3 regions of the Alteromonas sp. 009811495 genome follow, and region 3 is predicted to be linked to each of the others. Evidence: predicted binding sites of a transcription regulator. Region 3 holds the regulator's gene; each other region holds the start of a gene.
What was found. The regulator FliA, encoded in region 3, starts transcription of late flagellar genes. The targets are predictions, from matches to a motif close to CTAAAGNTNNNNNNNNNNNNGCCGATA.
Positions count from the first base shown of each region.

Region 1: the regulator FliA is predicted to act here: its motif matches at 5,080-5,106, upstream of pomA (flagellar motor protein PomA).
Region 2: the regulator FliA is predicted to act here: its motif matches at 5,635-5,661, upstream of OZ660_RS16235 (DUF5610 domain-containing protein).

Region 1 is NZ_CP113972.1:2,857,728-2,865,834, reverse strand. Features, by position in the region: gene nusB (transcription antitermination factor NusB) at 1-57, shown strand, start outside; gene thiL (thiamine-phosphate kinase) at 106-1,071, shown strand; gene OZ660_RS13075 (phosphatidylglycerophosphatase A family protein) at 1,120-1,620, shown strand; gene dxs (1-deoxy-D-xylulose-5-phosphate synthase) at 1,725-3,602, opposite strand; gene OZ660_RS13065 (farnesyl diphosphate synthase) at 3,635-4,525, opposite strand; gene OZ660_RS13060 (exodeoxyribonuclease VII small subunit) at 4,555-4,797, opposite strand; gene pomA (flagellar motor protein PomA) at 5,157-5,918, shown strand; gene OZ660_RS13050 (flagellar motor protein MotB) at 5,918-6,847, shown strand; gene OZ660_RS13045 (SAM-dependent methyltransferase) at 6,925-8,107, opposite strand, start outside.
Region 2 is NZ_CP113972.1:3,604,645-3,612,751, reverse strand. Features, by position in the region: gene OZ660_RS16260 (acyl-CoA desaturase) at 1-985, opposite strand, end outside; gene OZ660_RS16255 (alpha/beta fold hydrolase) at 1,135-2,079, opposite strand; gene OZ660_RS16250 (DsbA family protein) at 2,091-3,455, opposite strand; gene fabR (HTH-type transcriptional repressor FabR) at 3,677-4,279, shown strand; gene trmA (tRNA (uridine(54)-C5)-methyltransferase TrmA) at 4,394-5,488, opposite strand; gene OZ660_RS16235 (DUF5610 domain-containing protein) at 5,691-7,007, shown strand; gene OZ660_RS16230 (RNA recognition motif domain-containing protein) at 7,081-7,545, opposite strand; rRNA gene OZ660_RS16225 (16S ribosomal RNA) at 8,034-8,107, shown strand, end outside.
Region 3 is NZ_CP113972.1:1,167,265-1,175,371, forward strand. Features, by position in the region: gene flhA (flagellar biosynthesis protein FlhA) at 1-701, shown strand, start outside; gene flhF (flagellar biosynthesis protein FlhF) at 731-2,131, shown strand; gene OZ660_RS05310 (MinD/ParA family protein) at 2,137-3,003, shown strand; gene OZ660_RS05315 (RNA polymerase sigma factor FliA) at 3,000-3,731, shown strand; gene cheY (chemotaxis response regulator CheY) at 3,768-4,151, shown strand; gene OZ660_RS05325 (protein phosphatase CheZ) at 4,186-4,941, shown strand; gene OZ660_RS05330 (chemotaxis protein CheA) at 4,954-7,191, shown strand; gene OZ660_RS05335 (protein-glutamate methylesterase/protein-glutamine glutaminase) at 7,218-8,107, shown strand, end outside.

The DNA of each region.
Region 1 (8,107 bases), 1.7 Mb from region 3:
ATTAATGGCGCATTGGATAAAGCTGTGCGCACATTGCGCAAAGATGAGCGCGACTAACCTTACCGTGGCGGCAAGGATTGCCGCTAAAAGGGTTTAAAAATTACCGTGAAAGAATTCGATCTTATCGGCCGCTATTTCTCAAACAGTGGCCACAAACGCAAAGATGTTGTTATTGGTATTGGTGATGATTGTGCTGTAACAACGGTTCCAGAAAATCAACAACTCGCTGTTACCACAGATACGCTGGTCGCTGGCGTACACTTCTTAAAAGATGCACCTGCCAAATCAGTAGCTTACAAAACGGTTGCCGTAAACTTAAGTGATTTGGCTGCCATGGGCGCCGAGCCAGCTTGGATTAGTCTGTCGCTGTCTTTGCCTGAAGTGAATGAGCCTTGGCTTGACGACTTTGTTAGTGGGTTACATGAGCTTACTCAATACTACTCAGTTCAGTTAATTGGTGGTGACACCGTTAAAGGGCCTATGGCAATGACCATTACTGCCCAAGGCTTCATCCCGCCTGGCTCTGAGTTAACGCGAAGTGGTGCTAAGCCTGGTGACTGGGTTTATGTAACGGGGACTTTGGGTGATGCAGGTGCAGGTCTGGATATTCTGCAGGACAATATTGAGGTGGCTGGTGAAGCGAAAGACGTGTTAATAAATCGTCATTACTTTCCCACACCACGAGTGGCTGTAGGTACAGCTATCCGTCGAATTGCAACTTCGTGCATTGATGTCTCAGATGGGCTGATCTCTGATTTAGGCCATATTCTTAATGCGTCAAATTGCGGTGCAAATGTGCATGTCGACAGGTTACCGTTATCCAGAGCACTTACTAGTGCAGTTTCACCAGAGCAAGCCATTGAGTATGCATTATCGGCTGGCGATGACTATGAGCTCATTTTTACCGTTGGTGAAGAGCAGCGTGGCAGTCTTGAAACATCTTTGGCGAGTACCAATGTAAAGGCGACTTGTATTGGACAGTTAACAGGGCAGTCTGGTTTGCTTAGTTTGCTTAAAGACAACGTAAAATACACGCCTACAAATCCTTCAGGTTACGAGCACAGCTTTTAGGCTGCAGGATGTAAACCTAAAGTACTACGCTAAATAAGAGAAACCATTATGCAAGCAGAGTATCGCGCCAGAGTCAGTATGAAGAATCCGGTACACTTTCTGGCTCTTGGCTTTGGTAGTGGTCTAGTGCCTTTTATGCCAGGTACGTTTGGCTCATTAGCAGCAATCCCTTTGCTTGTTTTATGTGCCAATGTATCGATTATTTCGTTCGTCGCGCTCACACTTATATTTTCTATTGTTGGTATATATCTTTGCGGCAAAACTGCAGATGATATGCAAGTGCACGATCATGGTTCTATCGTTTGGGATGAAATAGCGGGCATGTTTGTGACATTTCTGCTTGTCCCAATCTCACTATCTACTTTAGTGATTGGGTTCGTCCTATTTCGTTTGTTTGATATTTTAAAGCCTTGGCCAATAGGTATCATTGATAAACGCTTACACGGCGGTACAGGTATCATGTTAGACGATTTAATCGCTGGTGCTATGGCTTGCGGATGTTTACATCTATTAATGTGGTTTTGGCCAGCGTCACTGCAGTTTATATAAGCGTGTAACCCCACACTTACCTAATATAAAAAAGCCCGCGTTTGCGGGCTTTTTTTATGTGCTTAAATTTGTATAGGCTTGAATAGGAGATTAGTGACCTCGCTTTATTTCGTGAGTTCCTGTATAGCGTTAACAATACCCTTGGTATCCAAACCATGCACGTTATACATTTCTTGCTGCGTACCTTGCAAAATAAAGCTATCAGGCAGCCCTAGTATCTTTACTGGCTTCAATATGCCGTTTTGTTGCAAATGTTCCAGTACCGCGCTGCCCGCTCCACCCATAATACAGCCGTCTTCCAGCGTTATGAGTGCATCATGTTCACTGGCCGCTTTCATTACTGCTTCGCCGTCTAACGGCTTCACAAAGCGCATATCAATAACCGTGGCATTGCATTCTTCAGCCGCTTCTATTGCATAAGGCAATAAACAACCAAAGTTTAAAATAGCGACGCGCTTGCCATCATCCACATTTGATGAACGTATCAGACGAGATTTACCAATCTCAAGTGCAGTCATTTCCTCATCTGGTGTAATACCCATACCAGCGCCACGCGGATAACGCACCGCTGCTGGTTTTTGAAGCTTGTGGCCTGTATAGAGCATTTGTCTGCATTCATTTTCGTCCGCAGGGGCCATAACCACCATGTTAGGGATACAGCGCAAAAAGGCGATATCAAATGCGCCCTGGTGGGTTGGACCGTCAGCGCCAACAATGCCCGCTCTATCAATCGCGAATAACACAGGTAAGTCTTGAATGGCGACATCGTGAATTAGCTGGTCGTAAGCGCGCTGTAAAAATGAAGAGTAAATTGCTACAACCGCGTTCATGCCATCTTTTGCTAATCCTGCACCGAACGTGACGGCGTGCTGCTCTGCGATGGCAACATCAAAGTATTGGTCTGGGAATCGCTGCGAGAACTCAACCATACCTGAGCCTTCGCGCATCGCGGGCGTAACAGCCATCAACTTAGGATCTTGGGCTGCCATATCACATAACCACTTACCAAAAATAGCCGAGTAGGTAGGGGCTGAAGGTTTCGATTTAGGAAGCGCATTATCAGCAGGGTTGAATTTAGGCACAGCATGAAACTTGATAGGATCCTGTTCGGCTACGGCATAGCCTTTTCCTTTTTTAGTTACTACATGCAGCAACTGAGGGCCTTCAAATTTACGCATGTTGCGCAAGGTATCGACAACAGCGTTAACATCATGGCCGTCAATTGGGCCGATATAGTTAAAACCTAATTCTTCAAAAATAGTACCAGGTACTACCATGCCTTTTAAGTGCTCTTCAGCACGGCTGGCGAACTCTTTAATAGGCGGCACATTACTTAGCAGCTTTTTGCCACCATCACGAATAGAGTTAAAGAAATTACCGGTGAGCAATCTAGCCAAATGACTATTTAATGCACCTACATTCTCAGAAATCGACATTTCGTTGTCATTAAGCACCACAACCATGTCTTTTTTGATATCGCCAGCGTGGTTCAGCGCTTCAAATGCCATACCTGCTGTCATAGCGCCATCGCCGATAACGGCAACTACTTTGCGGTCTTTGCCTTCTTTTTCCGCGGCAACCGCCATTCCCAGGGCTGCACTAATTGAGGTAGACGAATGACCCACTGCAAAGGTGTCATAATCGCTCTCTGGTGGCCATGGAAAGGGATGCAGTCCATCTTTTTGACGGATTGTGCTCATGCGCTCTGCACGACCGGTGAGAATTTTGTGTGGGTAGGCCTGGTGCCCAACATCCCACAATAATCGGTCGAATGGCGTGTTATACACGTAGTGCAGCGCCACCGTTAATTCGACTGTACCTAAGCCTGAGGCAAAATGGCCACTTGTTTGGCTTACGCAATTAAGTAAATACTCACGCAACTCATCAGCTAACTCGCGCAGCTTGTCTTGAGGCAGCTGTCTCAGCTTTTCTGGTGTTTGCGCAAGCGCAAGCGTTGGGTAATGTTGGAGATCTAAACTCATGTACTTATTATCTTTTTCAACATGGCGCGTGGCTAGTGGTCGCGTTTTACCAAAAGCTCGCTAAACGCAATTAAACTGTCTGTATTGTAGGGTAAACGCGACAAGGCTTGAAGTGCATTATTATGAAGAACTTCTAACTCTTGCTTGGCGCCATCTAGGCCCAACTTGGCGGGAAACGTGTTCTTGCCAAGTGCCTGATCTGAGCCTGCAGGTTTTCCTAACTGCTCACTACTGCCTTCAACGTCAAGAATATCGTCTTGAACTTGAAATGCCAGACCTATATCAGCCGCATATGCCATTAAATCGGCCTGAGCTTGCACAGTAAGGTCTTCGCTCACGATAGCTATCATTTCTATACACGCTTTCAACAGCGCACCTGTTTTTAATTTATGCAGCTGTTTTAATTCTTCGAGTGAAATGGTTTTGCCCGTACTTGCCAGGTCTATCGCCTGGCCACCACACATGCCCAAATAGCCAGCACTTTTTGCAAGAATAGAAAGCAAGTTACTGCGCTTAGTTTGTGCATAATTGCTAAGTGGCGCATCTGCTAGCACACTAAAAGCAAGTGACTGGAGCGCATCACCAGCAAGAATTGCCGTGGCTTCGTCGAAGGCAATATGACAGGTAGGCATGCCGCGGCGCAGGTCATCGTCGTCCATGGCTGGCAGATCATCATGCACTAAGGAATACGCATGAATACACTCGATGGCCATACTAATCGCCATTTGGTCTTTCTTTGGCACGTCAAGCGTGTTGCCCACTACCTGAACAAGAAGCGGACGCATGCGCTTACCGCCGGCGAGCAACGCGTGACGCATTGCGTCTTTTAGTCGCGGAGCGTAATCGGGTAACTCGTCAATTAGTGTAAGAAGAGATGCATCAGTCTGTTGTTTCACTTGCTGATGCAAAGCAGAAAAATTCATAGATTACCTGTTAGTTAAAAATGAACGATTTAAGGTTGTTCACTTTCAGGAAGCGTTTTTAATGTGTCGTTACCTTGCTCGCTAAGCAGTATCTTTACTTTTTGCTCAGCATTTTCAAGCGACTTTTGGCCTTGGCGAGATAATGCGATTCCGCGTTCGAACTTTTCCAATGCTACATTGAGTGGCAAGTCACCGTTTTCCATATCGTTCACGATGGCTTCTAATTCCGCAAGGGTTTCTTCAAAAGAAGTTGCGTCTTTTTCAGTCGTCATAAAATTCACTCAATTTTGTGGCCAAATTACATGTACGCGCACATTAACTGAGGGGTGCACATGGGTCAAATGGTTTGTCCGTATATTGCCTATAACGATGCAAAAATCGAACAATCGGTAAACTCAGTGGGTAGTGAAAGGTAAAAGGGCGTACCAAATTAAATGTGCTATAGTCCTCAAAATAGGTGGTAATGCGAAACATTGTTTTACGCAATCAGCGTTGCATTCCTTTTGCAAATTGCTACCACACTGAAATAAATGTGATATTTTTCAATAATGTCGTTTTAGTATTTTAATACTTTGCCGATAGAATACATGTACATCAATAGCACTGTCTGCACATAAATGAGGAAGAGTGAGTGGATTTAGCAACCGTCATAGGTATGTTGGGCGCCATCGGTTTCATAGTAATGGCTATGATATTAGGCGGCAGCATGAGCATGTTCATAGACGTGCAATCTATACTTATCGTTTTCGGTGGAACCTTATTCGTAGTCTTATCTCAGTTTACCCTTGGCCAATTCTTTGGCGCAGGTAAGGTGGCGGGTAAGGCCTTTATGTTCAAAATTGAGTCGCCAGAAGAGCTTATCGAAAAAATCGTAGAAATGGCAGATGCGGCGCGTAAAGGTGGGTTTCTTGCACTCGAAGAAGCTGAGATATCGAATGAATTTATGCAAAAAGGCGTAGACATGCTAGTTGACGGACACGATATTGAAGTGGTTCGTGCAACCTTATCCAAAGACATCGCAATGACAAGCGAACGGCATGACTTCGGCGCATCTATCTTCAAAGGTATGGGAGACGTAGCGCCAGCAATGGGGATGATAGGTACCCTAATTGGGCTTGTGGCCATGCTGTCTAACATGGATGACCCCAAGGCTATCGGCCCTGCAATGGCGGTAGCACTTTTGACTACGCTATATGGTGCCTTCTTTGCCAACGTAGTGTGTTTACCTATTGCATTTAAACTTGCTGTACGCGCAGGTGAGGAAAAGCTCAATCAGAGTCTCGTATTAGACGGTATTGTCGGTATTGCTGATGGTCAAAATCCACGCGTAATTGAAGGTGTTTTGAAGAACTATCTTGCAGCTAGCAAACGCGGTGCTGCCGAGGAAGAATAATGGCCGAAGAAGAATGCCCAAAATGCCCCCCCGAGGGGCTGCCCGCTTGGATGGGAACATTTGCAGACCTTATGTCTCTGCTGATGTGCTTCTTCGTGTTACTTCTGTCATTCTCCGAAATGGATGTCCTCAAGTTTAAGCAAATTGCGGGCTCGATGAAGTTCGCCTTTGGTGTGCAAAATAAAATTGAGGTTAAAGACATTCCGAAAGGAACAAGTGTTATCGCAATGGAGTTTAGACCGGGTAAACCTGACCCAACGCCAATTGAATCTATTCAGCAGCAGACCATTGAAATGACACAGCAGATGTTAGAGTTTCAAGCAGGCGATGAAGACTCGGCAGGGGGGCGTCAGAAGCAACGCGGTGAACAACGTGGCGGTCAATCTCAGCAAACTGCCAATGAGTCAGCATCGTCGGCTGAACAAAGCTCTGAACAAACACAAACTGCAGAATTGATGAAGAAAATTGCACAGCAGCTTCAAAAGCAGATTTTGGATGGCTCTATAGAAATGGAGTCTTTGGGGCAGCAGATCACCATACGTATTCAGGAAAATGGTTCCTTCTCAGCAGGCTCTGCATTCTTACAGCCACAATTCCAACCTGTTTTAAGAAAGATTGGTGTACTGTTGGCCGATGTACCCGGCGAAATAGAAATTTCCGGACATAGCGATGGGCAGCATATTGCCAATGAGCTTTATCGTTCAAATTGGGACTTGTCAGCACAGCGTGCTGTTGCAGTGGCCGAGGCCATGCGCACTGCGCCTGGTTTTGATGAAAGTCGAATGTCTGTAGTAGGCAAAGCCGATACTGCTCCCGTTGTCGAAAATGCAACTACAGCTCAAGATAGGGCCAAAAATAGGCGGGTAGAGATCAATATCAATCAAGGCAAGCCCATGCTTTCAAAGCCCATCTCTGTCATAGATGAATAAGCAGTAGTATTAATTCATTGAGCACAATAAAAACGGCGCATTTTCAGCGCCGTTTTTGTGAAGAATATAGATTGTTACTAGCGTGCGAGCGTTGCTCTAAACTGTGGTTTTGACACCACGAGTTGTACAGTACTTATCGTGCGCTCAAGGAACCCACCTTCGCAATATTTCAAGTAGTAAGTCCACATACGCATAAAGCGCTCGTCATAACCGTCTTTAAGCAGTTCGTCTTTAGCTGATATAAACGCTTCATACCAATGATTCAATGTCATTGCGTAATCAATACCAATATCATGTAAATCTCTTATCATCATATCGGTATGCTTTTTCAAATGGGCATTCAATTGATATTGCGATGGTAAAAAGCCGCCTGGAAAAATGTACTTTTGAATAAAATCCACGCTGTTTGAATAGCTATCATAACGTCTATCATCAATGGTAATAGACTGTAGTAGCATCAGGCCATTATCTTTTAAAAGCGATGAGCATTTTTCGAAAAAGTTACCTAAGAATTGTTTGCCTACCGCTTCAATCATTTCAATAGAGACGAGCTTGTCGTATTTGCCTTCTAATATTCGGTAGTCTTTTTTCAGCAAGGTAACGCGGTCTGATAGGCCTTCACGGGCGATCCATTCTTGTGCCCACGCATGTTGTTCTTCTGAAATAGTGGTTGTGGTTACTTTGCAGCCATAGTGTTTAGCAGCATAGACAGCAAGACCGCCCCAGCCCGTGCCAATCTCAATTAAGTGATCGCTCTCTTTAAGCTGTAATTTGTCACAAATGGTTTTCAGCTTATAGTTTTGTGCCGCATTGAGTGACGTATTCGCGTCGGGGTAAATGGCTGACGAATACATCATGGTGTCGTCCAAAAAGCGCGTATACAATTTGTTGCCAAGGTCGTAATGCGCTTCGATGTTCTTTTTAGCTTGGTCGCGGGTATTGCGTCGAGCGAAATGCTGTAGTTTATTTATTGGCATAGAAAGCCATTTAAATTTACTTTCCCACTTATCTAGTGTGGGCAGATTTCGAGCGAAAATACGCACAACCGCGGTAACATCGTCACTATCCCAAAGGTCGTCCATGAACGCTTCGCCTGCACCAACACTACCACCAAGTAGCAAACGCCGATACGCGCTCATATCTTTAATATTCACTGTGGCGCGCAATTCATCATTGTCGTCGCCAAATCGTGCGATCTCATCACCGCATTCTTGAATAATAAGACAACCAAAAGGCAGTTGCTTAAGGCATTGAAGAAAT
Region 2 (8,107 bases), 2.0 Mb from region 3:
CCCGTTTCTTTGTTGAGTAGTAGTCGCTCATACGCTGCATAAGTAAGTCGTATTCTTGCTGAATGGTGTGCATTAACTCTTCAGCATTTGGTAATACAGAGACTTGTTCGCTAGCACGCTGAAGTTGCATAGCTGCCAATGCTTTTTCGATACGTTCTTCAGGTACCTTGCGAAGATTACGTGTTAACCCAAAATAAGAAAGACCTTTAATCAACCACTTGGTTGGATCAAACTGATACCAACGAATCCCGTTGCGATAGTCATACTCAAAGATATGGTGATAGTTATGATAACCTTCACCAAAGGTGAAGAATGCTAGAACACCATTATCTCTTGCTGTGTTCTTGTCGGTATAAGGTTGACTACCCCAAAAATGGGCAAGTGAATTAATAAAGAAGGTGACGTGATGAACCAATACCAGACGAAGAACACCCGCAATTAACATCATGCCAAGCACATCACCATTTAGATATCCTAGCAATCCAGTAATACCAAAATTAGCCGCCAGAACGATAGGGAGATAATAATTGTGTTGCCACATTACGACCTTGTCTTTCTGTAGGTCTTTGCAATTGCTGTAATCATCATAGCGTTTCGCTTGATATTCACGCAGCATCCACCCTATGTGAGCGAACCACAACCCCTTTTTGGCTGAGTAGGGATCTTTGTCATTGTCATCAACGTGACGATGGTGAATGCGGTGATCTGACGACCAGTGCAAAATACTATTTTGCAGTGCCATGGCACCGCCGATTGCGAGTATGACGCGTACCACAACATTGGCGTCATAAGTTTTGTGTGACCACAAGCGATGGTAGCCAGCAGTGATAGACATACCTGTAAAGTAAAATAGGAATATAGCAGTGCCAATTTCGGCCCAATCAATACCTTGATATGCCACCCAAAGTGGAACACCAATAAATGCAATCGCGCCAGATATTAAAAATACCAGCACGTTAGTCAAAATAAGAGGAGGTTTTTTCATTTTATACAACTTGGCTTACAACTGTTCGCTAATTTATCGTTTTACGGAAGTTCAGGCAAGCAAAACCAAGATAAGTTCTGCTTACATGTGTAAAGTTTAATTATAGATTATGCCGTCAAATTCGCGTCGACATTTGAAGTGAAAATCGCTTATTGCTTGTTTATAAAAGAGATGATTGTTTCGCTAACGGCTTCAGGTGCTTCCATTTGAGGGTAATGCCCAACATTTGCGATGCGAACGATATTCTTGCTTGAGACTAATGTCTCATACCGCTCTACCATGTGCTCTCCTGATATGGGATCCGCACTACCGTTGATAATTTGTATTGGGCAAACGGCGTGTGTTAACGCCTCTAACCACCGCTCTCTGTGATATTTGCGTTGTGTCATATACCCGATGAGTTTATGGAAAACCTGCTTTCCTTGGTTGAAATTAATAAGCTGCCACATTTCCTCTAGTTCCTGAACACTTGGTTGAGTATCGTTTCCAAAGACAGATCGCATATTGCTATCAACGCTTTTTTTGCTGATCAACTTAGCGACATAGAAGCCCAGAGGAGAATTCAGCAAAGTTTGAATAAATTTAGGTCGATGAGTTTCAGGAAAGAGTCCGCCGTTAAGGAGTGTCGCGCTTTGTAGGGTAAGTCCTTCATCATTGTGATGAATGTGGGCGTGTCGATAAAGTAACTCTTGCGCAACAGAATCACCGTAGTCATGGGCGATGATATGACATTGCGTTATATTAAGGTGCTTTAACAGTGCTTCGAAAACATTCGCTTGGTTGTGAATTGAATAGTCATACTCGCTTGGTTTATCGGAAAAGCCAAATCCAAGCATATCAAGTGTAATCACTCTAAAGTGCTGACACAGTGAAGGCCATATTTTGTGCCAGTCCCAACTAGCGGTAGGGAATCCATGTATTAAAACTACTGTTGGAGCAACCTGCAAATTATTGGGATGAATCTTTTTTACACCCAATTCACTGTATTTACTGTCCTGGTAAAAGATATTCATTTCGCAATAAGGAAACATTTGGCCAGTTTGCTGCCACTGCTCAATGGATAAATTGGATGCAATATACTTTGTGCTATTCATTTTGACAGTTCTTAATCTAGTTGATGAATTGAGACCGGCGATGTTCTCATTGCGTCTCGTAATTCTCTCTCAATGACATACATTCTGTCCTGACCCCACACCATCGTGTTTTTGTAGCGAAAAATCGGTACACCCCAATTACCAAAGGCGTACATTTCTTGTTGATTTGATACCACTTCCTCTTTCCAGTGACTGTCGCTTAGGTGACATTTTGCTTCGGTCCAATTTAATCCCGCTTGTTCAACAATACGTTTCATTCCCTCATTGGTGTCTGCCCTAATGCCTTTGGCATTTACGCCTTGTGCGAATGCCAAAAGGTATTCAAGGTAGCGTCCTCGTTCGCGAGCAAAACGTAAAAGGGAGTAACAACGCTCAACGCCAGGGCCTAAGGGATCTGCGACAAAACCGTATTCAATGCCCAATTTTCGAGCTTCTCGTGTGGTATCTAAGAATATGTAAAGGGCTTTCTTTTTAGGGACATCTAGTCCCCTCATCATCATAGGTAGGACAGGCTTTACGTTAAGTGGTACACCATACGCGTTGGCAAGGTATATGGCCTTGTAAAGTGCGATATAGGAATAAGGACTGCGTGCTGACCAAAACAGTTCAATAGGGGGGACGTTTTCCACTTTTACAGAGGGTAGTGCGGCGTTATGTATTATTGAGCTTTGAATATTCAAATAACTGCGGTCGAAAACAACGTGGATAGTAGGTAGTTTTCCTAGATTCTCGTGTAACAAACGCTCTTCCAAATGGCAAAGGCGATCTACGCCCCAATACCACTCTCCCTCAAAATAGAGGGTCGCAGGTAGGTAGTGCCCTTGCTGTGATAGGGAATTACTATTTTCTTTGAGCTTTATTTTGAGGGCATCAGCGTTCTTTGATTGTTTCATTTGACGATATGGCTCGTTAGCATTGCGTGATTGCCAGTAATCTTCAAATATACGGAGTAAAGCTTGCCAACTGTCTCCTTGGTCAATTCTATCTTGTAAATGTATTGCGTAGGCGTCGTAATGTGCTACATCAATCGCCGATTGTGACTTGTTGGGGTGTGGTAAAAATTTGAAGTGATAAAGAGAAGCCACATAATTTGCGTCAACTAACGCGTGTTTTGCCCATAATTCTGGTTCGGGAAACATGTCTTCTTGCAATGAATAAATGACGTTAGCACTAAACTCGACATTAAAGCGCTTTTCTATACTGGGGAGCGCCTGCACTAAAAGGTATGAATAGGGATCATCCACTTTCAGATAAACATTAATGCATGCCTTACGATTTGTAAGACGGCGTAGTAAGCGGTGAAATTTGCGCCGTCCATCTCGCAATACGTCACTTGATATCGCTCTTAGTAAGTAGGGTTGAATGACCTTTTTCACAATAAACTAGGCACAATACGCCCCTTGGTTATTTGACAGCAGACTCTATTAAACTACCGTATCACACTCTATTTTCAGTTCTTAACAAAATATTAACTTCGTCACGTTTTAATATCGTCAACATTTGCTTAAGCGAGAATTCACCTTCTTTGTTTCTTTGACGCATACTCTTACGATAGACTACAAAGTCTTATGCTAGGGCCTCTTAATATGGTGTAACTGTGAGCCGACAAGAACAGAAATTAAAAACCCGCCAAAATATCATCCACGCCGCGTTCTCTTTGCTTGATGAAAACCGAAGTCTTTCGGCAATTAGCTTAAGAGAAGTTGCTCGTGAAGCAGGTATTGCTCCTACGTCTTTCTATCGACACTTCAAAGATATGGATGAATTGGGGCTTACATTGGTCGACGAAGCTGGTTTAGCACTTCGACAATTGATGCGGCAGGCCAGGCGACGCATTGCATCTGGCGGCGGTGTTATTCATACCTCAGTAGAAACTTTCATGGAGTTTATCGCAGCGAATAAAAATGTATTTCGTTTATTATTGCGTGAGCACACAGGAACGTCTTCGGCGTATCGTTTAGCAGTTTTTCGAGAAATACAGCATTTTATTGATGAGCTCACCGACTATATTATTGAGCAACAAAGTGTGGAATATGCATGTGCGCAATTGCAAGCTGATGCGATGGTGAGACTTGTTTTCAGTGCGGGGGCTGAAGCACTGGAAGCTGACGATAAATTGCGTGGTGAAATTGGTGAAAAAGTTAAAGCTCAACTGAGGTTTGTGCAGGTGGGCGCAACGACAACTGTAGGTAAGAAATAACGAGAGGGTGTTGATCTTTACCGTAAAACTAAAGCGCAAAAACTAACATTCTCTAATGTAAAAGAGGCCGCTTTTGGCCTCTTTAGTATACTTTTTTTGTATAGAAGCCGTGCTCTATTTTCGTGACAATAGCACACCAGCTTCGACGTGATGTGTAAACGGGAATTGGTCGAATAACGCCGCTGCACTTATTTCGTGAGTTTTGCAAAGTGATTCAAGATTCTGTGCAAGCGTCTCGGGATTACATGAGATATATACAATGTTGTCGTAATCCTGAATCATTTTTAGTGATTCTACATCAAGGCCTGCGCGCGGAGGGTCGACAAGAACCGTTGTAAAGTTGTAATCCTTCAGTTCAATTCCTTCTAACCGACTAAACGTACGTTCGCCTTTCATGGCTTGTGTAAATTCTTCCGCGGCTAATCTAACAATTTTTACGTTATTCAGTTTGTTTTGTTCTATGTTGAACTGTGCAGCTTGAACTGACGGCTTCGCTATTTCAGTTCCAACCACATTGTCGAAATGAAGCGCCAAAGGAAGTGAGAAGTTTCCTGCGCCACAATACATTTCGAGTAGATCACCGGTAAGGGGGGTAACACAGTCAAGAGCCCATTCAATCATGCTGCAATTTACCGAAGCATTTGGTTGGGTAAAGCTATTTTCAATATGTTTGAAAATGAATGTTCTGTCTTTAATTGGTAATCGCTCAATAACGAAGTCATCACCTATAACGCGTTTCTGCTTACGAGCTCGGCCAATGATGTTTACTTTTTTAAACTCAGTTTCAAGTGATTGCTTTAATGCTCTTGCCTGTTGTTCCCATTCGTCGTCGAGTTGACGGTGATATAAGAGGCTTATTACCAATTCTCCTGAAAGCGCAGAAAGGTAATCTATCTGAAAAAGCTTTTTCCTTAAGACTTCTGACGGTCTTACGTGTTCCAGCAACGCGGTCATTGCGCGATTAATGGTCTCGCATGCTGGTGGAAAAGCGTCGACACGGTATTTTTCCTTTGTCTCTTGGTTGAACATGATGTGATATAGGTCGTCACCTTCATGCCAAACCCTAAACTCAGCACGCATACGGTAATGCGTAGGCTGGGAACTAAAAACCTCTAACTTCGGTGCATTAAATGGAGAAAGTAAGTCACCTAGGCGGGTAACTTTTTCGTCAAGCTGAGCTTGATAGTTTTTCAGATCTGGTGCGGTCATATTACTCTCTCCATCACGATTTCGTGGTTAACACCGTTGTTTTGTTTTGCAAGGTCGCGAATTGTAGTCCCTCACAAAATATGTGCAATGCTAAATGGCTTTATAAGCACTTTTATACAAGCAGGGATAAAAAAGGTGTATTAAAATTAAACAATCCTGATTCAGTGCCGATAATAAGAAAGAGGATAGTGAGGATCAAATTATGAACGTGGGTCAAATTAAAGCCTTTATGGGAGACCAAAAGGCTGAGCAAAAGGCATCAGTTCACCCGAATGAGGCGCTGAAAAAGCAATTGCAACAAGATGGGTTGCAACAAGCTGCCGAGTTTTCAAAGCAACAAGCGGCGTCGGTGTCGGTATCAAGCAGTCAGACCAGTATCGGACTACGTGTTGTCAGCAGCAGTCTTAACCAAACACTTGAGGTTGACGGCCAAAAACCACAGGAATCGAAAGACAAAGCGATTGAAGAAAAGTCGACCAGTTTGTTCGATTTTGAAAAGGTGGCGAGGAACGTTCTTAAGTTTGTGGGGGGAGTGATTCGAGGTGCGGCGAATGGTGGGGCTAGTGATGAAAAGCTCACCGGATTATTTAGCCAAGCGAGAGAAGGTGTGAGTCGTGGCTTTGCTATGGCAGAAAAAGATCTTGCGGGGTTTATGAATGACGAAATTCAGCAAGGAATGACAAAAAGCCGTGACTTGATTGATACGGGCATTGACGACCTAGAAACAGACATTTTTGGTCGCAATGAAGCTACTGCGGTGTCATTAACGTCTTTAGAAGCAGTATCAGCGTCAGATGAAAAGTCAGGAAGCCTTTTAATCCGAACCAAAGATGGCGATGAGGTGACATTTAGCTTTGAAAGTCTTCGGTCATTTCAGGCTTCGCAGCAATTGTCATTCACTGCACAAAATTCTGGTACGCAAAACGCGTCAGATGACAACGGCGCTGAAACAAGTAGTGATTCGCAATCGTTTACAGCTGAGCAAACCACTTCTTACCAATATTACGAAAGAAGCGGTATTAGTTTTTCGCTCAAAGGTGAGTTAGATGAAGATGAGCTTCAATCAGTTGCGGATCTCGTTGGGCAAGTTCAGGATCTTGCAGATACGTTTTATAGTGGAGACATAGACAAAGCGTTTGAAGAAGCACTCAGTTTGGGCTTTGATGATAAGGAACTGGTTGGTTACGCGCTTCAACTGAACAGGACAACACAAACAGAAGTCCTAAAGACGTATGAAAATATTCAGCATTATAATGATGAGAAAAGTGACAAATCGCAATTTGGAAATGTTGTGAGTCCAATCTCGCAATACCTAGATAAAATGATGAGCACATTTTCCAATGTAGAAAGTACGTTATCTAGCAATGAAGATTACAATACCTTAATTGCGGGACTAATTAGTAAAATGGAAGACGTTCAGGTGCCTGACTTGGTATCGGCAATAAATAGATTTCATACCTTTAACCAAACTTTGTTGCAAGGACTTCCGCAAAGCACAGAGACAACTGCTAATTCATAATTAGGAAGAGTTTGTAAATATAAAAAAGCCCGGAACGAGTCCGGGCTTTTGTTTATATCAACATGAACATACCTTAAGCGTGTTCGACCTTATCTTTCGCTGGGCGTACTTTTAGCGTACGTTCTTGAAAGATGGAATCGTTAGTTTTATCAATGACGCTATTTAGATCGTCAGTGATCACTTCAATAAAACCATAACCTTTACGCTTACCTGTTTTGCGATCCTTCATTAGGCGGACAGACTGTACTTCTATATAACTGCTAAAGTATTCCTTAACTGCACTCTCGTTTGCACGGTAAGGTAAATTACCTACGTAGAGTGTTTCAATGGAACCTTCTTGAGTGTTATCTCTGGCATCTGAGGAAGATGTGCTTTGAATAAGAGATGCTAGCCATGGTGTGACGATACCGCTAATGAGCAAAGCGGCGGACACGGTCAATGGAACGTGTACATTTAAACTAGCTGAAGAAAATAACAAATAACCTGCAATTGCAAAAATAGCGCTAATAACAGCGCATTGAATAAAGCCTACTTTCATATACCTACCTTTCTATTGTTTATTATGGGTTGGAGGCTGGTCATAGTTTACTCATTTGTAACAAATTGAACAATAAATTGTGAAAAAACTAGTCTAAAGGTGCATTTGATCATATGAAATGATGGAGAAATGAGCGGTTAACACTAAAATTGGGTTAAAATGCAAAAAAAGACAAATTAGCTGTTGATCTTTTCCAGTAGGTATCTATAATGCGCTCCACGTTCTGAGGGGGCTTCAAGTAAAATGAAGTGTTCAAAGAGCTAAGTGCGAAACCAAGTTTTCAAGCAAATAAAAAGTTTAAAAACAAGGTTGACATCAAAAATAAACGATGTAAAATGCGCACCTCACTCGAACAGGGTGAGTCACTAAGAAGCAAAGCTTCTAGTGAATTGCGACGAAGTCGCAACGTTCTTTAAAAATTTAGACAAGACAATCTGTGTGGGCACTCGTTAAGAGTGTCACAACGACGATTCATATTTCGATATATTTAATTGAAGAGTTTGATCATGGCTCAGATTGAACGCTGGCGGCAGGCCTAACACATGCAAGTCGAACGGTAACA
Region 3 (8,107 bases):
CTGTATGGATAAAACCGAATAAGCGCGAGCATGCTCAAACACTCGGTTATACTGTGGTCGATGCCGCAACGGTTGTGGCAACCCATTTGAGTCAGCTTCTGACTAATAATGCCTATCAACTATTAGGTCATGAAGAAGCTCAGCAACTTCTTGATATGTTGGCAAAACAGCATCCTAAACTTGTTGAAGGACTGGTGCCGGATATTTTACCGCTTAGTACCGTAGTTAAAGTATTGCAAACGTTGCTATTCGAAGGCGTACCAATTCGTGATATGCGTACTATTGTTCAAACTTTAAGTGAGTATGGTACGCGTAGCCAAGACCCTGATGTACTGGTATCTGCAGTACGTATTTCGTTGAAACGACTGATTGTTCAAGAGATTACACAAGGCGCCAAAGAGATACCTGTCATAACCTTGGCGCCAGAGTTGGAACAGATGTTGCACCAGTCTCTTCAAGCGGGCGGTGAAGATGGTGCTGGCATAGAGCCAGGACTAGCAGACAAGTTGCAAAAATCATTGCAACAAGCCAGTCAGCAGCAGGAGCTCGAAGGCGAACCTGCGGTATTGCTGACGTCAGGCATGCTAAGACCTGTGCTGTCACGCTTCTTAAAGTATTCAGTTGTTGGGCTCCACGTACTTTCGTACCAAGAAGTGCCTGATGATAAGCAGATAAAAATAGTCAGTTCGGTCGGTCAATAATCTGACACTGAGCGATTGGAGAGGTTGCAATGAAAATAAGACGTTTCTTCGGCAAAGATATGCGTGAGGCGTTAAGCCAAGTAAAAGCTGAGTTGGGTAGCGATGCGGTTATCATGTCAAACCGCAAAGTGGCTGACGGTATTGAGCTTGTTGCAGCTTACGATAAAGAGCCAGAGGCTAAGTTGTCAGTGCCAAAACCCGCCTCTAAAGCGCCCGGTCAGAAAGCTGTTCCTAGCTTAAGTGAAATCATCGGTGATGACGGCCCAGACAGTTTAAAAGCGCTACTTGAAAAGCAACATGGTTCAAGCGCTCAGCCGCAAAGCCAAAAAGATACCTCTGCCAATGCGCAGCATGCTAATGAAATTGCATCGCACCTTAACTTTTCTGATGACTTTATTGATGAAGTTGAAGCTGCTCAGCCTCAACCTCAATCCCGTGCGAGCCGCTATGAGCAAGCAGATGCGTTTCCTTCACATCAAGCATCAAGCATAGATGAAACTGCGCCTAATCAATCAGACGAACTTGCTCAAATCAAAGAAGAACTCGCCTCGCTAAGAAACGTCTTGCAATATCAGGTGGCTGATTTGATGGAAGCGAAGAATAAGCGTCAAAAACCCGTTCATCAATATTTGATAACGCGTTTAACCGATATGGGTTTAAGTCATGCGCTTGCGACTCAGCTAATAAATTACACGCCTGCTCACTACAATGAGCGCGAAGCGTGGGTTTACCTTCTTAACCTATTGGCTAATCGCATAAATGTAACAGGTAACGATATACTTACCGCACAAGGCGCTGTTGCATTGGTGGGTCCTACTGGAACGGGAAAGACAACCACGGTAGCAAAATTGGCTGCGCGATATGCCCAAAAGTACGGCCCAGAATCAGTGGCAATGATCACCATTGATACGTACAGAATAGCTGCGTTTGAACAACTGGCTACTTACGGAAAGATAATTGGCTGTACAGTAAGAAAAGCACAAACCAGCGAAGAGTTAGCAGATTTACTTTTCCAACTGCGTCACAAGCGTCTAGTATTGATTGATACAGCAGGGTTTAGTCAGCGAGATAGCCGTTTGATTAAACAAATTAAGCAATTTGACAATGGTCAAATGCCACAAGTGAAAAAATATTTGGTAGCGCAGGCAAATACACAATATCCTGCACTGCAAAGAATAATTAAAGCGTATGATGAAATTGAACTAAGTGGCTGTATTTTCACAAAGTTAGATGAGTGCTACTCTTTAGGAGAGGTGCTTAGTGCTGCAGTTGAGTACCAGTTACCGGTTAGTTATGTCACCGATGGGCAAAAAGTACCAGAAGACATTAAGATTGCAGAAGCAAAATCTTTGGTTTCTGCTGCTGCAAAGCTTTATAAAAAGTACGGTTTGAATCATACTAGTAGTAACAACGCCATTAAAACAGCATAAGCAGTATGATTGACGACCAAGCGAGTAGCTTAAGAAAAATGAAGCAATCAAGGTTAATCAAAGTTATTGCCGTCACCGGAGGTAAAGGTGGCGTCGGTAAAACAAATATTACACTAAACACCGCCATTGCTATGGCTAAGCAGGGTAAGCGTGTAATGGTTCTCGATGCAGACCTAGGTCTGGCTAATGTCGATGTGATGTTAGGTCTTCGCGTCGAGAAAAATCTTTCTCACGTATTATCGGGTGAATGCACGCTTGATGAGGTACTCGTCACTGGTCCGCATGGAATCAAGATTGCGCCAGCGACATCGGGTACACAGTCAATGGCAGAGTTATCACCTACTCAGCATGCGGGTTTAATACGCGCCTTTAGTGAATTACGTTCACAAATTGATGTTCTCATCGTCGATACCGCAGCGGGTATCTCAGACATGGTATTAAGCTTTTCTAAAGCGTCGCAGGATATTATGGTTGTAGTGTGCGACGAGCCTACATCATTAACTGACGCTTACGCGCTGATCAAAATTTTGAATCGCGAACACGGTGTGTTTCGATTTAAAGTGGTCGCCAATATGGTGCGCGACGTGCGGGAAGGGCAAGAGCTGTTTAGTAAATTAAGTAAAGTAACAGGTCGATTTTTGGATGTTGCACTAGAATTAGTGGCAACTGTCCCGTTTGATGAAAATATTCGTAAAGCGGTACGCAAACAAACCGCTATCGTCGATGCCTACCCAGGTTCGCCTGCTGCCGTTGCAATTACTCAACTGGCTAACAAGGCATTGTCATGGCCAATCCCGGCTCAGCCAGGTGGTCATTTAGAGTTTTTTATTGAACAGTTGGTTGCAGAGAAAGCAGTAGGAAATCAGCGTTGAATAGCAAGGCAGCAGCTTATCAACAACAAACCGATAAGTCGCAGTTAGTCGAACGACATGCGCCTTTGGTTAAACGTATCGCTCATCACTTGATGGCGCGTTTGCCCGCTAGTGTACTTGTTGACGATTTAATTCAATCAGGCATGATTGGTTTATTAGAAGCTGCTCGCAATTTTGACGGCTCGAAAGGTGCGAGCTTTGAAACCTTTGCGGGTATTCGTATCCGCGGTGCTATGCTGGACGAGATTCGAAAAGGCGATTGGACGCCGCGGTCAGTGCATCGCAACGGTCGCGCGATAACAGAAGCCATTTCGCAAGTAGAAGGCGAGACTGGACGCGATGCCAGAGATTCTGATATTGCTGCTAAACTCAATGTGAGTTTGCAGGACTATCATCAAATGTTGAATGAAGTAAATGCTGGTAAGTTGGTTGGCATTGAAGATTTAGGTGTGTCTGAGGACGTTATTTCGACTGAACAAAATCGGGGTAGCGACGCACCACTTGAAGACTTGATGCAAGGTGCTTTCCAAAAGGCGTTAGCCCATGCGATTACAACATTACCTGAACGAGAAGCTATCGTGCTTTCTTTATACTATGATGAAGAGCTAAACCTACGAGAAATAGGTGAAGTACTTGATGTTAGTGAATCGAGAGTAAGCCAAATTCACAGTCAGGCCATGTTAAAACTCAAATCACGAATGAAGTCGTGGCAAGCTGACGAAGAATAGATATTAATAACAATTAACCCCTCACTGGAGGCTATTTTGGATAAAAGTATGAAAATTCTCGTGGTTGACGATTTTTCTACCATGAGACGTATCATCAAAAACCTACTTAAAGACTTGGGTTTCTCCAACATCCAGGAAGCGGATGACGGAAGTACGGCGTTGCCAATGCTACAGCAAGGCGACTTTGACTTTGTCGTTACCGATTGGAATATGCCGGGCATGCAAGGAATTGACTTGCTACGTGCTATTCGTGCCGATGACAAACTGAAGCATTTGCCTGTGCTAATGGTTACTGCTGAAGCCAAGAAAGAACAAATTGTTGCGGCAGCGCAAGCCGGCGTAAATGGCTATGTAGTTAAGCCTTTCACAGCTGCAACATTAAAAGAAAAATTGGATAAAATTTTCGAACGTTTAGGTTGATCCAGACGCTCACCAGAGAAACGAGGTTTACTGGATGTCACCAAATGTAAACGTTCCGATTACATTGGACGAAGCTAAACAACTTGTTGCCTATCTTGAAGAGGGTGACAACGCTTCTGCCAATGCGCTACTTGAAGCAGCCTCAATGAAGGAGAATGTTGAGCTGTTTGCAGAAGTAGGAAAACTGACGCGTCAACTTCATGATGCGCTCAATAATTTTCAGATTGACGATCGCATTAAGAATCTTGCGACCGAAGATATGCCTGATGCACAGTCTCGTCTGACATACGTCATTGAAGAAACTGAAAAAGCTGCTAATACTACTATGGATGCAGTAGAAGCGAGCATGCCAATTGCAGAAACGCTCGCTGAGCGCATCGAGAAAGTGATGCCTGAGTGGAAAAAGCTAATGAGCCGCCAAATAGAATTAGGCGAGTTCAAAGCGCTTTGTGCAGATTTAGATAACTTACTTGAAGAAAGCGCAGAGCAATCAACTAAGCTCACACAGTTACTGACAGAAGTATTGATGGCACAGGGTTATCAAGATTTAACTGGTCAGGTAATTCGCCGCGTTATCGACTTGGTAAAAGAAGTCGAGGACAGCCTAGTAAACATGTTAACCATGTTTGGCGAGCGCGACGGTTCAGAACATTCTAAACCTTCTAGCGTTAAGGCCGATAAAAATGATGGTGTACAAGCGGAAGGCCCAATTATCGACGCGGAAAATCGCGATGATGTTGTTTCTGGCCAAGATGATGTAGATGATCTTTTGTCTAGCTTAGGTTTTTAGGGGAGCGGGCGCATGTCGTTTGATGTTGACGAGGATATATTACAGGACTTTCTAGTAGAAGCTGGAGAGATACTTGAACAATTACAAGAACAGCTCGTTGATCTTGAGAACAATCCAGAAGACGCGGATTTGCTGAATGCAATTTTCCGCGGCTACCATACTGTTAAAGGCGGAGCAGGGTTTCTATCCCTGACTGAGTTGGTTGAAATATGCCACGGGGCCGAAAACGTTTTCGATGTTATGCGAAACGGGCAACGTACACTCACGCCGGAGTTAATGGATATTATTTTGCAGGCCACCGATGTGGTGGTAGAGATGTTTGAACGTGTTAAAGCGCGTGATCCTCTAGAACCTGCAGATGCACATCTTGTCGACTTATTACACAAACTAAGTCGCCCAGAATCTCCTGACGAAAATATCTTTGGCGATACTGCACCCAGTGCAACTCAGCCTGCAGAGGTTGAGGATGAGCCTGAACTTGTTATTGAAGAGTCAGAGCCTACATCGTCGTCAAGTGACGGTGGTGGCATTGATGAAATCACTGAAGATGAATTCGAAGCCTTGCTAGATGAACTTCATGGTTCAAGTGCTCCCGGTCAGTCTGCACCAAAAGCGGCAGCGCCAGCGAAAGCCGCTGAACCTGCACCAAGCGCAGGCGGTGATAGCGATGACATCACCGATGAAGAATTCGAAGCGCTTCTTGACGATTTACACGGTAAAGGTCAATTTGGCGGTAGCGAAGATGCAGCACCTGCATCAGCACCTGCGCCAGCGGCACCGGTATCTGCATCAAGCGATGAAGAAATTACTGACGACGAGTTTGAAGCGCTACTTGATCAATTGCATGGTTCGGGGCAAGGTCCTACCAAACAATCGTCAACGCCCGCTGAGCCAGTGGTAGATAAAGCGGCTACCGACGCGATTAACAAAGCGAAAAGCGAAGCGCCAGCAGCACCTAAGGCTAGTCCAGCGCCGCAAAAGGCTGCAGCAGCCGCTCCTGCTCCAGCGCCTGCTGGGGCAGCGAAGAAAGAAGCACCCAAAAAAGACGATAAAAAAGCCGCACCAGCAGCACCTCCGGCTGAGACTACAGTGCGTGTTGACACCAAACGCTTAGATCAGATTATGAATATGGTCGGCGAGTTGGTATTGGTTCGAAATCGCCTTATTAGTTTGGGTATTAATAGCAATGACGAAAGTATGTCGAAAGCTATTGCTAACCTTGATGTTGTAACAGGCGACTTGCAAGGCGCGGTAATGAAAACCCGCATGCAGCCAATCAAAAAGGTATTTGGTCGATTCCCCCGCGTTGTACGCGACCTCGCTCGAAGCCTCAAGAAAGAAATTACCCTTGAGTTGGTTGGTGAAGAAACCGATCTAGATAAGAACTTGGTTGAAGCATTGGCCGATCCGTTGGTTCACTTGGTGAGAAACTCAGTGGACCATGGTATTGAAATGCCTGATGACCGCGCAGCGGCCGGTAAACCGCGCATGGGGACGGTTCAGCTGTCTGCATCACAAGAAGGCGATCACATCCTTCTTACTATCGAAGACGATGGTAAAGGTATGGATCCCGAAAAGCTTAAAGAAATTGCGATAAGCCGCGGTGTGCTTGATGCAGATGCTGCAGCTCGTATGTCAGACGTGGAAGCTTTTAATCTTATCTTTGCCCCTGGGTTCTCAACCAAAACTGAAATTAGTGATATTTCGGGCCGTGGTGTGGGTATGGATGTGGTTAAAACCAAGATTAACCAACTAAACGGTACCGTTAATATCGACTCGCAGCTTGGTAAAGGTACGCGATTAGACATCAAAGTACCGCTTACTCTAGCCATACTTCCAACCTTAATGATTGTGGTAGGCAAACAAACCTTTGCGTTACCGCTTGGTGCAGTTAATGAAATTATTAACATGGACATCAAGAAAACCAATACGGTTGATGGTCAGCTGACGATGATTGTCCGCTCCAAAGCTATTCCGCTGTTCTTCCTTGGGGAATGGCTGATTCGTGGTCCTAAGAACATCGATAAAGAAAAAGGACACGTTGTTGTGGTACAGATTGGAACGCAGCAAGTCGGCTTTGTGGTTGATGCATTAATTGGTCAAGAAGAAGTGGTTATTAAGCCGTTAGATGCGCTCTTACAGGGCACGCCGGGTATGGCTGGTGCGACAATAACATCTGATGGTGGTATTGCACTTATATTGGATATACCGAGTCTACTGAAGCGTTACGCCCGTAAGCCCATAAAGTAGGGCTGTAATAATAGGAAAAGTAATCCATGGTCTTTAAAGTCCTGGTCGTGGACGACTCTACTTTCTATCGACGTCGAGTGAAAGAAATTCTCGATGCCGATAGAGAGTTGGAAGTAGTAGGCGAAGCGAGAAATGGGCGAGATGCGCTCGAGAAGTTAGAAACCCTCACTCCAGACGTAATAACAATGGACGTGGAAATGCCGATCATGGATGGAATTTCTGCGGTAAAAGCCATTATGGAGAAGCGTCCAACTCCTATACTGATGTTTTCCTCGCTAACCCATCATGGCGCGCAAGCCACACTTGATGCGTTAGAAGCGGGGGCACTCGATTTTCTGCCAAAGAAATTTGAAGACATCGCGCAAGATAGAAAAGATGCGACACGTTTATTGTGTACAAAAGTTCGTCTTATTGCGCGACGCGGTGTTGGTCTTAAACGCCCTGTTATGCGCTCTGTAGAAACAAGACGCCTTCCAGAAAATGCGCCTAAACCGGCTTTTTTTAGAAGTTCAGGTTTGTTGTCTGGCCGTAAAGACGCGGCAACACAGCCAACGGTGTCTTCGGTAAGGCCAAGCGGCAAGCACTATAAGTGCTTAGCAATAGGTGCATCAACTGGAGGGCCTGTCGCGTTACAGAAGGTATTGTCGCCGCTACCTGCAGACTTCCCTTATCCAATTGTCCTTGTTCAGCATATGCCGGGTACATTCACGTCTGCGTTTGCTCAGCGTTTAGATTCCAATTGCAAAATAAGTGTAAAAGAAGCCGAAACTGGCGATGTACTTAAACCGGGACACGCGTACTTAGCGCCGGGTGGCAAGCAAATGATCATTGAATCTGCCGGTGTAAACAAAACGATTACCATTGTCGAAGCCAGTGCTGCCGATAAAGTAAGTTACAAACCCAGTGTTGACTTAAC